3 regions of the Brachybacterium sp. AG952 genome follow, and region 2 is predicted to be linked to each of the others. Evidence: predicted binding sites of a transcription regulator. Region 2 holds the regulator's gene; each other region holds the start of a gene.
The links. The regulator LexA, encoded in region 2, represses DNA repair genes until DNA is damaged. The targets are predictions, from matches to a motif close to TCGAACANNTGTTCGA.
Positions count from the first base shown of each region.

Region 1 (3,992 bases), on a different contig from region 2:
GAGGCGCATGCGGCGCAGAAGGAGCTCGGCGCGATCGAGCGGCGGATGCAGAAGCTCGAGAAGCAGACGGAGTCCCTGCACGCGAAGCTCGCCGGGCACGACCAGTCGGACTACCAGGGGCTGCAGGAGATCACCGCACAGCTGCAGGAGGTCGAGCGGGAGAACGAGGAGCTCGAGGAGCGCTGGCTGGAGCTGTCCGAGCAGCTCGGCTGAGCGTCGACGCCCGGCTGAGGTCGGCCGGTGCACGGCACTCGGGATCCGCGATTCCCGGATCTGCTCATCTCCTCCCGACTATCTCCCCCGACTGCCGCGTCGCACGATCCAGTCACCCGGGTAGCCCGGGAGACGGTGGATCCGGTGTGGATCCGGGATGTCCGTGAGCCGCAGGCGCAGATCCGTGAGCGCGCGCTGCAGGGTCATCAGCTCTCCGGGCTCGTCGTTCGCCAGCGGCAGTCTCTCGCGCCCGCTGTTCCCAGGGTTGATCGCGTCGCATCGGCGGTCCACGCGCTCGCCGGTCGTGCGGTGCTCCGTCATCCGTTCCCTCGCCGCATGCTCTGCCGTCGCGTGGCTTCTCGGAACATCGGTGTCGGATGCGCGGCTCGCGGATGCGCATCGTCGTCGGTAGGTGCCGAGCGGATCGAGGTTGATCGCCCCGCGGGTCGCGCTGCGGCCGTGACGGGTGGTCCAGCGGACGGTGCGGCGCACGCCGTCCTCGTCGCGGACCACGCGTGCGGTCTCCCCGGCGAGCTCCTTCTGGTTGCATGCGGCGCAGAGGCCGTTGCCGTTGTCGAGGGACGTCGCACCACCCTGGGACCACGGCGTGATGTGGTCGATCTGCCGTATCGGGGCGTCGCAATGGGGTCCGCGGCAGGTCTGGTGGGCGAGGGTGAGGAACCTGGTCAGCGCTGCGGGGAACGCCCGCGATCGTGACTCCACCGCGACCAGATTGCCGTGGTCGAGATCGGCGTAGAGCTGACGGATCGTGAGCGCGAGGTCGGTGTCCTCCTCGGACTGGGCTGCGCGGAGCATCTCCTCGCGCACATGGTCGTAGGGCACGGACCCGAATCCTTCGACCAGGGCGGCGTCGGCGTGCGCGGGGGCGAGGAGGGAGCGGTCGGTGATGACGATCCCGACATCGAGCGTCGTGGGGTCGATGCCGTCGCCGCGGCCGATCAGCGCGTCGGCGAAGAGGTCGGCCATGATCTGCTGGTGCCCGCGCCGGTCCCCCTGGGCGCGGGCGCTCTCGGCCGCGACGTCGAGTCCCTTGCGGATCCGAGCGCCGTCGATGCCGGGGACGAGGGCGGTGATCCGCGCCATCCCGTGGTCGGTGCGCCGCACCGTCACGTGCCGCTCCCGCTTCGCGGCCTGGTGGCGCGCGGCGGCACCGGCAGGGTCGAGGGCGTGGAGGATCCTCGCCGCCTCGTCGCCCCACTGCTGCGGCCCGCACCCTTCGAGCTCGGCGAGCCGGGAGGTGAGGATCGCATCGACCTGTCGACGCTGCTCCGGGGTCGCCGGGCCCAGGACCGAGCCGACCTTGTGGGCGGACTGCGGGAGCATGCGCGCGGAGGAGAGCGCCGAGATCATCCCGGGCATGCTGCGGACGAGCCGGCGGGAGGTCGCCAGCGTGCGCCCTGCGACCGCGCGGGAGGACTTCAGCGCCCGCGACGCTTCGGCGCGGGCCACCAGCGCGGCCTGCCTGGGGCTCTCCTCCCGTCGGAGGCAGTCCGCCTTCACCGCGTCCTCGAGGTGCACCGCTGTCCGCGCGCGCAGCGACTCGAGCGCTCCTTCCAGGCCGACGATGGTCTCGAGGAGCGTCATCGTCCCGTCGATGTCCAGCGAGTCCAGGGGCGCGGAGCCCCGCGCACCGAGCTCGGCGAGGACCTCGCGGGCGGCGAGGAGGTCGAGCTCGCCGATGGTCAGCTGCTCGGCGTCGACCTGGATCGGGCGGTCCGCACGAGGAGGGAGCTCGCCGGCCGGATCCCCGGACGGGCGGAAGTGCTCCCCGGACGGGCGACCATGTTCCCCGGACGGGCGGCCGTGACCGCCGGAGGCGCCGGCGGCACCTTCGGGGATCTCGCGCTCGTTCGAGGATTCCTTCGACATGCCTCAATTTTCGCACGGCCATTCGAGGAAGAGAAGACCCACAATGCAGCTACCGACCAGGAACTTCGCTGTGTGGACAACCCGGACGTGGGGAGGACAGGTCGACGGTCGCAGCAGGCAGCGGCACCAGCACCCGCCCGCCGAACTGCAGAGACACACCCATCTCAGGCCCTCGACTGCGCGTCTGGATCCGAGGGGGAATGTCAAGCGGCGTCGATTCCTGTGGATAACTCGGCTGCCGTCCACGGTCTTCCGCACCGAATTGCGGACAGCGCACTGTGGAAAACCAATACGTGGGGAGGAACCCTCGACACGACGCTGTGGATGACTCCGCTTCGTGGAGGAACCGTCCAAGCCGCACCGGGACGGGGCCGCGCCCGGAGGGGCGGGCCGCAGCCCCGCTCAGCTCTCCTCGAGCACGCTCGCGCCGGGCGCCGAGCCCCGCGCGATCAGGCAGGACTCCACCAGCCCGCCCTCCGTCAGGCCTGCCGCGATGGTGCGCGCGGCAGCCTCGTCCTCGACCAGCGCGGCGACCGTCGGCCCGGAGCCGCTGACGATCGCCCCGATCGCGCCGAGCCGCTCGGCGGCCTCGACGACCTCCTCGAGCCGGGGATGCAGGGCGAACGCCGCGGCCTGGAGATCGTTGTGGAGGGTGTCGGCGAGCAGTTCGAGGTTGCCGCCGCTGAGCGCCTGGAGCTGTCGCTCGTCGATCTCGGGTCGCTCCGGCGGCACCCGGCCGCCCGCGAGCACGAGCTCGTCGAAGCGCCGGAAGACCTCCGGGGTGGAGAGGTGCCCGCCGGGGACGGCGAGCAGCCAGGTCCACTCGCCGTGGGTGAGCACCGTGGTGAGGTCCGCACCATTGCCGCGGCCGAGCGCGGTGTGGCCGAGCATCGAGAAGGGCACGTCGGCGCCGAGCCGTGCCCCGAGCGTGCGCAGCGCCTCGGCGCCGAGGCCCAGCCCCCACAGCCGGTCCAGCGCCACGAGCACCGCCGCCGCATCGGCCGAGCCGCCCGCCATGCCGCCGGCGACGGGGACCTGCTTGCGGACGTGGAGCGCCGCCGCCTCCCGCACCCCGCACTCGGTGCGCAGCAGCTCGGCGGCGCGCAGGGCGAGGTTGGTGCCGTCCAGCGGCACCTCCCCCGGCACCTCGGAGGTGATCTCGAGGCTCATCTCGTCGGCGCGGGACGCTGTGACTGTCTCGTAGAGGTCGACCGCCTGGAACACCGTCGCGAGCGCGTGGTAGCCGCGGCCGTCCACGCCGCCGACGTGCAGGGACAGGTTGATCTTGCCTGGGGCGCGCACGACCACCCGTTCGAGGGCGCCGCTCACCCCTCGGCTCCCGTCGCGTCGTCCTCGGGCGCGGGGCCCCCTGTCGGACCATCCGTCCCGACCTCGCCCTCGGCCTGCTCCACCGCGGCGTGCGCGATGGCGCGGAACTGCTCGACCTCGAGGGTCTCTCCTCGAGCCGACGGGTCGATCCCGGCGGCGCGGAGGATCTCCTCGGCGCGTGCCGCGGTGCCCGCCCAGCCGGCGAGCGCGGCGCGCAGGGTCTTGCGGCGCTGGGCGAAGGCCGCATCGATCACGGCGAAGACCTGCTCCCGCTCCGCCGCGGAGCCGAGCGGCTGCTCGTGACGGACCAGCTGAACGAGTGCGGAGTCGACGTTGGGGACGGGCCAGAAGATCTGGCGCGAGATCCGTCCGGCGTGGACGGCCCGGCCGTACCAGGCGGCCTTCACGCTCGGACCGCCGTAGGTGCGGGAGCCGGGCCCGGCGGTGAGGCGGTCGACGACCTCGGACTGGACCATGACCAGCGCCGAGCGGAGCGAGTCGAAGCGCTCCAGCATGGTCAGCAGGATGGGGGTGGCGACGTTGTAGGGCAAGTTCGCGAC
Region 1 covers NZ_SNXV01000005.1:23,561-27,552, forward strand. Annotated here, with positions in the region: gene DEU31_RS12535 (ABC-F family ATP-binding cassette domain-containing protein) at 1-213, shown strand, start outside; gene DEU31_RS12540 (HNH endonuclease signature motif containing protein) at 292-2,103, opposite strand; gene DEU31_RS12545 (4-(cytidine 5'-diphospho)-2-C-methyl-D-erythritol kinase) at 2,506-3,432, opposite strand; gene rsmA (16S rRNA (adenine(1518)-N(6)/adenine(1519)-N(6))-dimethyltransferase RsmA) at 3,429-3,992, opposite strand, start outside.
Region 1: the regulator LexA is predicted to act here: its motif matches at 2,114-2,129, upstream of DEU31_RS12540 (HNH endonuclease signature motif containing protein).

Region 2 (3,992 bases):
CGCTCTGGACGATGCGGGGGAGGAGCTGCGTGCCGCGCTCGAGCTCGCCCCCGACGGCCGCGTGCTCGGAGACCTGCCCGATCAGCTCGCCGATGCCGTCGGCCACGTCCGCGTCGAGGCGCGCACCGCCCACTCGGACGCGAAGGACGCCGGCGACGACTCCTCCGCCGGGGCGCGCAAGACGGTGCGGGCGAACCTGCAGGAGATCATCGACGTGTGCGAGCGCCTGAGCGACCCGGGCGAGGACGACGTCGTCTCCGTCTCCCGCGGGCAGGCGACCGGTCGGGCCTCGCTGCAGGTCGCGCCGCTGAGCGTGGCCGCGGCGATGCGCGGTGCGATCCTCGAGGACCGCACCGCGGTGCTGACCTCCGCGACGCTCGCCCTCGGCGGCCGCTTCGAGGCGGCCGCCGGGGAGGTGGGCCTCGCCCGCCGCGGACGGGTCGCCGAGGACGAGATCCCCGCCGCCGAGGACTCCGGGGCCTGGGCGGGCATCGACGTGGGCAGCCCCTTCGACTACCGCCGCCAGGGCATCCTCTACACCGCCCGCCACCTCCCGCAGCCGGGCCGCGACGGCCCCTCCCCGGCGATGCTGGACCACCTCACCGAGCTGGTGGAGGCCTCGCGCGGGGGAGCGCTGTGCCTGTTCTCCTCGCGCCGCGGCGCGGAGATCGCCGCCGAGCACGTCCGTGCACGGCTGGACCTGACCGTCGCGGTGCAGGGCGAGGACTCCATGGCGAACCTCGTGCGCACCTTCCGGGAGGACGAGGACGCGAGCCTGTTCGGCACGCTCACGCTGTGGCAGGGCGTGGACGTCTCCGGCCGCTCGCTGCGCCTGGTCACCATCGACCGGATCCCGTTCCCCCGCCCGGACGACCCGCTGATGTCGGCCCGGCAGGAGCGGATCGCCCAGCACGGCGGCAACGGCTTCATGGCCGTCGCCGGCCAGCACGCCGCGCTGCTGCTGGCCCAGGGGGCGGGGCGGCTGATCCGGCGCGAGACGGATCGCGGGATGGTCGCCGTGCTCGATCCGCGGCTGTCGACCGCGCGGTACGGCTCGTTCCTGCGCGAGTCGATGCCGCCGCTGTGGCCGACGGCCGACCCCGAGGTCGCCCTCGGCGCGCTCCGGAGGCTCGCCGCGGATTCCTGAGGCACGCCGCGGGCTCCTGAGGCTCGCGAGCCCGGGGGCTCAGACCGAGCGCAGCACCGCGACGACCTTGCCGAGGATCTCGGCGTGGTCGCCGAGGATCGGGGCGAAGGCCGGGTTGTGAGGCATCAGCCACACGTGGTCGTCGCGCTGCACGAAGGTCTTCACCGTCGCCTCGCCGTCGATCATCGCCGCGACGATCTCGCCCTTCTCCGCGGTGCTCTGCGAGCGGACCACCACCCAGTCCCCGTCGCAGATCGCGGCGTCGATCATCGAGTCGCCGACCACCTGCAGCAGGAAGAGGTCCCCGCCGCCGACCAGGCGCTCGGGAAGGGTGAAGACGTCCTCCACCTGCTCCTCGGCGGTGATCGGGATGCCGGCGGCGATCCGTCCCACCAGCGGGACGTTCACCGAGCTGCCGCCGGGCTCGATCTCGACGGGCGGGGCGGGGGCGTCGTCGACCTCCGGCATCACGACCTCCATCGCGCGCGGACGTTTGGGGTCGCGGCGCAGGAAGCCCTTGCGCTCGAGGGTCTGCAGCTGGTGGGCGACGGAGGACGAGGAGGTCAGGCCCACGGCATCGCCGATCTCGCGCATCGACGGCGGGTAGCCGCGCGCGGCGACGGCCTCGTTGATCGTCTCCAGCACGAGGCGCTGGCGACGCGTCAGGCCGGCCGTGCGCTCGTCGGCCGGCGCCTCGCCGCGGGCCCGGGTCGGCTTGGGGGTGCTCGGCGTCATCGTGCGGCCTCCTGGCGTCGTCTGTCGGACCCATCGGGTTCCGTTGTCCTCGTTGCCCAGCGTAGGGCGGCGCGCGGCGGATGCCAAACATGTGTTCGATGTTCCTCTTGCGTGTCGCGAGCACCGCGGGCTACAGTCGCACAGAGATTCGATCGAACAGGAGTTCGGAGATGCGTACCCATACCGCCACGGTCCTTCCCTTCCCGCGGCAGGACGAGCAGGCCTGCGAGGCCGTCGCTCGACCGCGTGTTCGACTCGAGCCGACCCGCCGCGGCCGGCGCCTCCTCACGGGCGTCGCCTTCCTGCTCGGCCTCGCGGTCGCCGCGATCGCCCTCCTCGCGCTCGACCTCCCCGCCGCCCTCGCCGGCACCGAGTCCGCCCAGCCCGCCGTGATCACGGTCGAGGCGGGCGACACCCTCTGGGACTACGCCGCCGAGCACGCCCCCGAGGGGATGGACGAGGCCGAGTTCGTCGACGAGGTCCGCAGCCTCAACCATCTGCCCACGGGCCGGATCACCGCCGGTCAGCAGCTCGAGCTGCCCGTGCTGGAGGATGCCTCGCGCTGAGCGGGGGGCGTGCCGGTACCCTGAGCGGATGCACTGTCCGTTCTGCCGCCACCCCGATTCGCGCGTCGTCGATTCGCGCACGTCCGACGACGGCGCGACGATCCGGCGCCGCCGCCAGTGCCCAAGCTGCTCGCGACGCTTCTCCACCTCGGAGACCGCCTCGCTGTCGGTCCTCAAGCGGTCCGGGGTGAGCGAGCCCTTCAGCCGGGCGAAGGTCATCTCCGGCGTCCGCAAGGCCTGCCAGGGCCGTCCGGTCAGTGACGACCAGCTCGCCCTGCTCGCCCAGCGGGTGGAGGAGACCATCCGGCTCAGCGGGCAGGCGGAGATCGACGCCCATCAGGTGGGCCTGTCGATCCTGCAGCCGCTCCAGGAGCTGGACCTCGTGGCCTACCTGCGCTTCGCGAGCGTCTACCAGGACTTCGACTCCCTCGACGACTTCGAGGCCGCGATCGCGCGGCTGCGCGCCGAGGGCTTCCAGGTGCAGGGGGCGACCTCCGGGGGCGGCGCGACGGGCTGAGCGCCGCCCGCCGTCTGCACGGATCCGGAGAGATTCCTGGACATGGTGCAGGAGGGGGTCGGACTGTGTTTAAGATATTCCTCGTGCACCGACGAGGTGCACACCAGATCGGCGGTCGTGGAGGGGAAGCCACGGCCGCCGATCGCCGTCCCTGGGGCCCTGAGGTCCCGGGGCGTCGGCGGAGGGTTCAGCCCGCCATGCCGGCCGGGAGCTCCCGGGAGTGGACCACCCCGAGATGCTGCGTGCAGCGCGACATCGCGACGTAGAGGTCGCCCGCGCCGTGCGCGTCGATCAGCTCCGCCGGCTCCACGATCACCACGATGTCGAACTCAAGGCCCTTCGCGTCCTGCGCCGTCATCACAGCGACCTCGTCGTCGACACCGGCCGAGCCGATGCCGACCGTCGGCACGGACTCGAGGGAGTCGATCGCGGCGGCGAGATCGCGGAGGCGGTCGGCCGCGGCGATGACGGCGATCCGTCCCGCGAGGCGATCGTGCACGCGGCGCACCGCCTCGGCGCTGCGCGCGGTGAGCTCGGCGGGGGAGACCTGCTCGAGCAGCGGGTCCTCCTCGCCGTCCCGGACCGAGCTGACCTCGGTGACCGGCAGCGAGTGGGCCTGGGCCATCGCGACCGCGCGGTCCATGATCCGGCGCGGGGTGCGGTAGTTGACGGTCAGGTGCTCCACCTGGAGCCGGTCCTGGATGTAGGGGGACAGCGCCGCGGTCCAGGAATCGGTGCCGCCGGCGGAGGAGGTCTGCGCGACGTCGCCCACCACGGTGAAGGACTTGGTGGGGGCGCGGCGCATGAGCGCCCGCCAGCTCATCGGGGAGTGCTCCTGCGCCTCGTCGACCACGACATGGCCGTAGGTCCAGGAGCGCTCGGAGGAGGCGCGCTCGGCGAGGGTGCGGCCGTCGCGGATCTGCCCGACCTGATCGGCGAGGTCCTCCGCCCGGACGATGCCGGAGGTGTCGATGTTCTCGATGACCTTGCGGGCGTACTCCACGTCCGCTCGGCGTCGCTCGGCGTC
Region 2 covers NZ_SNXV01000002.1:23,950-27,941, reverse strand. Annotated here, with positions in the region: gene DEU31_RS05585 (ATP-dependent DNA helicase) at 1-1,147, shown strand, start outside; gene lexA (transcriptional repressor LexA) at 1,187-1,882, opposite strand; gene DEU31_RS05575 (LysM peptidoglycan-binding domain-containing protein) at 2,053-2,448, shown strand; gene nrdR (transcriptional regulator NrdR) at 2,477-2,965, shown strand; gene DEU31_RS05565 (AAA family ATPase) at 3,153-3,992, opposite strand, start outside.

Region 3 (3,992 bases), on a different contig from region 2:
GCGGCATCGGCGCGGCGATCGCCCGCACCCTCGCGACCGACGGCGCACGGCTCGTGGTGCTCGACGTCCCCGGCGCGGGCACCGAGCTCGCACGCCTGGCCAACGAGCTGCGCGCGATCCCGCTCCAGCTCGACGTCACCTCCGCCGACGCCGGGCGCCGCGTGGTCGAGTTCCTGCGCGAGAAGGGGCTGACCCTCGACGTGCTGGTGCTCAACGCCGGCATCACCCGGGACAAGCTGTTCGCCAACATGACCCCGGACCGCTGGGACCCGGTGCTCGCCGTGAACATCACCAGCCAGATCGCGCTCACCGAGGCGTTGCTCGAGGCCCAGGGCGAGGGAGGCGGCGTGCTCGGCGCGCAGCCGCGCGTCGTCTCGCTCGCCTCCACCAGCGGCATCGCCGGCAACCGCGGCCAGACCAACTACGCCGCGTCCAAGGCGGGTGTGATGGCCTTCGTCGACGCGCTCTCGGGACGTCTCGCCCCGCTCGGCGGCACCGCGAACGCGGTCGCGCCCGGCTTCATCGAGACCGAGATGACCGCGAAGATCCCGCCGCTGACGCGCGAGGTCGCGCGGCGCGTGAACTCGCTGCAGCAGGGCGGGCTGCCCGTCGACGTGGCCGAGGCGATCGCCTTCCTCGCGAGCGACGAGGCCGGGGGCGTGCAGGGCGAGACCCTGCGGGTGTGCGGCCAGAACATGGTGGGCAAGTGAGGGCGGGGCAGGGCGCCGCGGCGCACGCCGGGGGCGCGCCGGAGCAGGTCAAGGACCTCTCCGACGTCCCCTCGTTCCCCGCGATCTACGCCGCCGCGCTCGACCCCCGCTCCCGCCTCGGCGGGAAGCGCGGGAAGGGTGGAAAGGGCGGCGCGGGCGGCGGCGCGGAGACGCTGCCGAACATCGCCTACCGGGTGAGGAAGGTGCGGATCGACGCCGAGCGCGCCCGCGACTTCGACCACCTGATGCGCGGTCCCGCGACGGACCTGGTCCACCCCGGGGTGCTGCACGTGCTCGCCTTCCCCGTCTCGCTCGCGCTCATGGCCCGGCGCGACTTCCCCTTCCCGCTGCTGGGCCTCGTGCACCTGCGCAACCAGGTGCTCCAGCACCGCCCCGTGAAGGTGGGGGACCTCGTGGACGTCGAGTGCCGGGTGCGGGACCTGCGCCCGCACCGCAAGGGCCGCACCTTCGAGGCGGTCTCGACGATCCTCGGCGAGGACGGCGAGATCATCGCCACCGACGTCTCCACCTATCTCGTCAAGGGCGGGAAGCCGTCCGCGGCGGAGCCCTCGGGCACGGCGCCGTCCAGCGCCGCGTCTGCCGGTGCCGTGCCCTCGAGTGTCGCGTCGTCGGCCGAGAGCGCCGGGGCGACGGGTGCGAACGCCTCGACGTCGGTCGGCGGGCGGTCGCGGCGCGACTTCGAACCGCCGCAGCCGACGGGCCGCTGGGTGCTCGGCGCGGACACCGGACGGCGCTACGGCGCGGTCTCCGGCGACGTGAACCCGATCCACCTCTCGGCCGTCACCGCGAAGGCCTTCGGCTTCCCCTCGGCGATCGCGCACGGGATGTACACCGCTTCGCGCGCCTTCACCGAGGCGAGGGTGGACCTGTCGAAGCCGCTGCGCTGGGACGTCACCTTCGACGCCCCGGTCACGCTGCCCGGCTCCGTGCTCGTAGCCTTCGAGGACGATCCGTCGGTCGGGACCGCACGGTGCGTGGGCTGGAAGCCCGCCCGCGGGGAGAAGGGGCCGCGGCGCTGCTTCGAGGTCGAGGTGACGACGCTCGGGCGGTAGACGGGGCGGGGTCGGGGCGGTCTCGACGGTGTCCTCGCCGCTCATCGCGCGAGCGGTGGGCAGGGCGGGGGTGAGCCCCTGGGGGACCGGTGACCTCGGCCTCGGGGTCTGCAGCGGCGGTGGTCGACGGGATGCTACCGTCGATCACCGCCGCTCGCGCTGTCGGTGTTCCTGCTGATTCTTCGAGCGGGGATCGGTCGAGAGCGCGAACAGGAGTCACGCGACGTTCGAAACGATGTGGGGTCGGCGACGCCCGTTCCCTCCGGCCGATCGCGGCGACCGGACCCATGGCCGTGAGGTGCGTGAGCGTCACGTCTCCTCCACACAGGATGGTTTTCCACAATTCCGGACTACTGATCAGTAGTGATGGCGCAGCTCTTCCGTTCATCGAACAGACCTGCGAAAATACAGGCATGTCATTCGATTCGTGCGGTGGGGCCGTGGAGCCTCCGGAGTCCGACGGGGAGTCCCGTCGGCCCGGTGGCGCGCCGAGCCTCGCCGCGGGGGTCGAGGAGCTCGTCGTCGACGGCATCGACGTCATCCAGGCCAAGGCGGCGCTCGCACGGCTCGGGGAGCGAGGATCGGCCGATCTCGAGGCGCTCGACGCGCAGCGGACGATCGCCCTGCTGACGGAGCTGCGGAAGCTCTCCGGCGCGGTGGCGGCGATCGAGGCGCGTGCCCTCGTCCGTCTCGAGTCGGCGGTCGCGGACGACAGCCTCGAGCGCGGGGAGACGCCCCGGCAGGCGCAGAGGGTCGCGCGTGCGGAGGCTGCAGCCGCGCTGAAGAAGTCCACGTCGGCCGCGGGGCAGAGCATGTCCTCGTGCAGGCGGCTGGTCCGTTCGATGCCGCGCGTGCTCCGGGCTCTCGCCCAGGGGCGGGCGATGCCCGCCGCAGGTCACCAGGTGGGGCGGGCGATGGGGCCGGCGACGCCTGAACAGCGGGAGCAGGTGGACCGGATCCTCGGCGCGCATCTCGCGGATCTCGAGGACTGCGGACCGGGGGAATGGGGCGACGAGGCCGCGCGGATCCTCCACGCGCTGGACCCCGAGGGTGCGGCCGCGCGTCACCGCGTGGCGCGACGGGAGCGCAGCGTCACCGTGCGCCGCGGACGGCACGGCATGGCGACTCTGACCGCGCATCTGCCCGGCCTCGACGCCGCGCGGATCCGCAAGACGCTGTCGGTGGCCGCCGAGCGGTCGCGGGCCGACGGCGACCGGCGCGGTCACCAGCAGATCATGGCCGATCTCCTCGCCGACACCGTCCTCGGCCGCGGCGAGGGAGGCGAGCTCCCTGTGGTCGACATCGGCGTGATCATCACCGACCGCTCCCTGCTCGCGCCCGGCCATGCCGACGCCGCGACCGTGGAAGGACTCGGCGCGGTCCCGTACGAGCACATCCGCGAGGAGATGCTGCGCGCGCTCGAGCACCCGGATCCCGAGGTCGTCCTCGCGCTGCGGAAGCTCCTCCAGGACGCGGAGGACGGGCAGCTCGTCGCAGTGGAGTCCCGATCACGGGCGTTCCCGGCCGGCCTCGGCCGCCTCCTCCGCTACGCGCACCAGACCTGCCGCGCTCCGCACTGCGATGCGAGCATTCGGCAGATCGACCACATCGTCCCCTGGTCGCAGGGCGGGCCGACGAGCCTCGACAACGGCAACGGGCTCTGCGCCGCCGACAACCAGAAGGAGGCGGCGGCCGCGACAGCTCGGGTGATCACCGACGAGGACGGCACACGACGCACGGTCGAATGGACGACCCGCTATGGACAGACCGCCCGACGGCGCGGCGTGAACTTCGACCCCGTCGGCACGGCGCTGCGGAAGGCGGGAAAGGCACCGGCTGTCCCGGACGTCGGCGAGGGAGGCCCCGCGGAGCCCGACCATGACGTGCTCACCCCGGTGCACCGGCTCTTCGCGCTGCCGGAGCTCCGTGCAGTGGAGGAGGACGGCGAGGTGCAGGCTGCCGAGGTGCACCCCGAGGACGCGCGGCCTCTCGGCGAAGGGCCCGCTCCCGACGCAGGGCCCACGACGTCGCGACCACGGGGTACAGAGCGGCCGCATCCTCCCGCAGGAAGAAGAGCGGCCCGGGTGGACTACCTCGTGGTCCTGCCGCCCACTGGCTCACGCGCACGGCCACCGGAGCAGGACGCGGCCTGAGGCCGAGCCGTCGGCACCCTCAGCCCAGACCGGCCTCGAGCGTTCCCAGCAGGTGC
Region 3 covers NZ_SNXV01000001.1:1,024,423-1,028,414, forward strand. Annotated here, with positions in the region: gene DEU31_RS04540 (3-oxoacyl-ACP reductase) at 1-710, shown strand, start outside; gene DEU31_RS04545 (MaoC/PaaZ C-terminal domain-containing protein) at 707-1,783, shown strand; gene DEU31_RS04550 (HNH endonuclease signature motif containing protein) at 2,197-3,936, shown strand; gene DEU31_RS04555 (nucleoside hydrolase) at 3,956-3,992, opposite strand, start outside.
Region 3: the regulator LexA is predicted to act here: its motif matches at 2,171-2,186, upstream of DEU31_RS04550 (HNH endonuclease signature motif containing protein).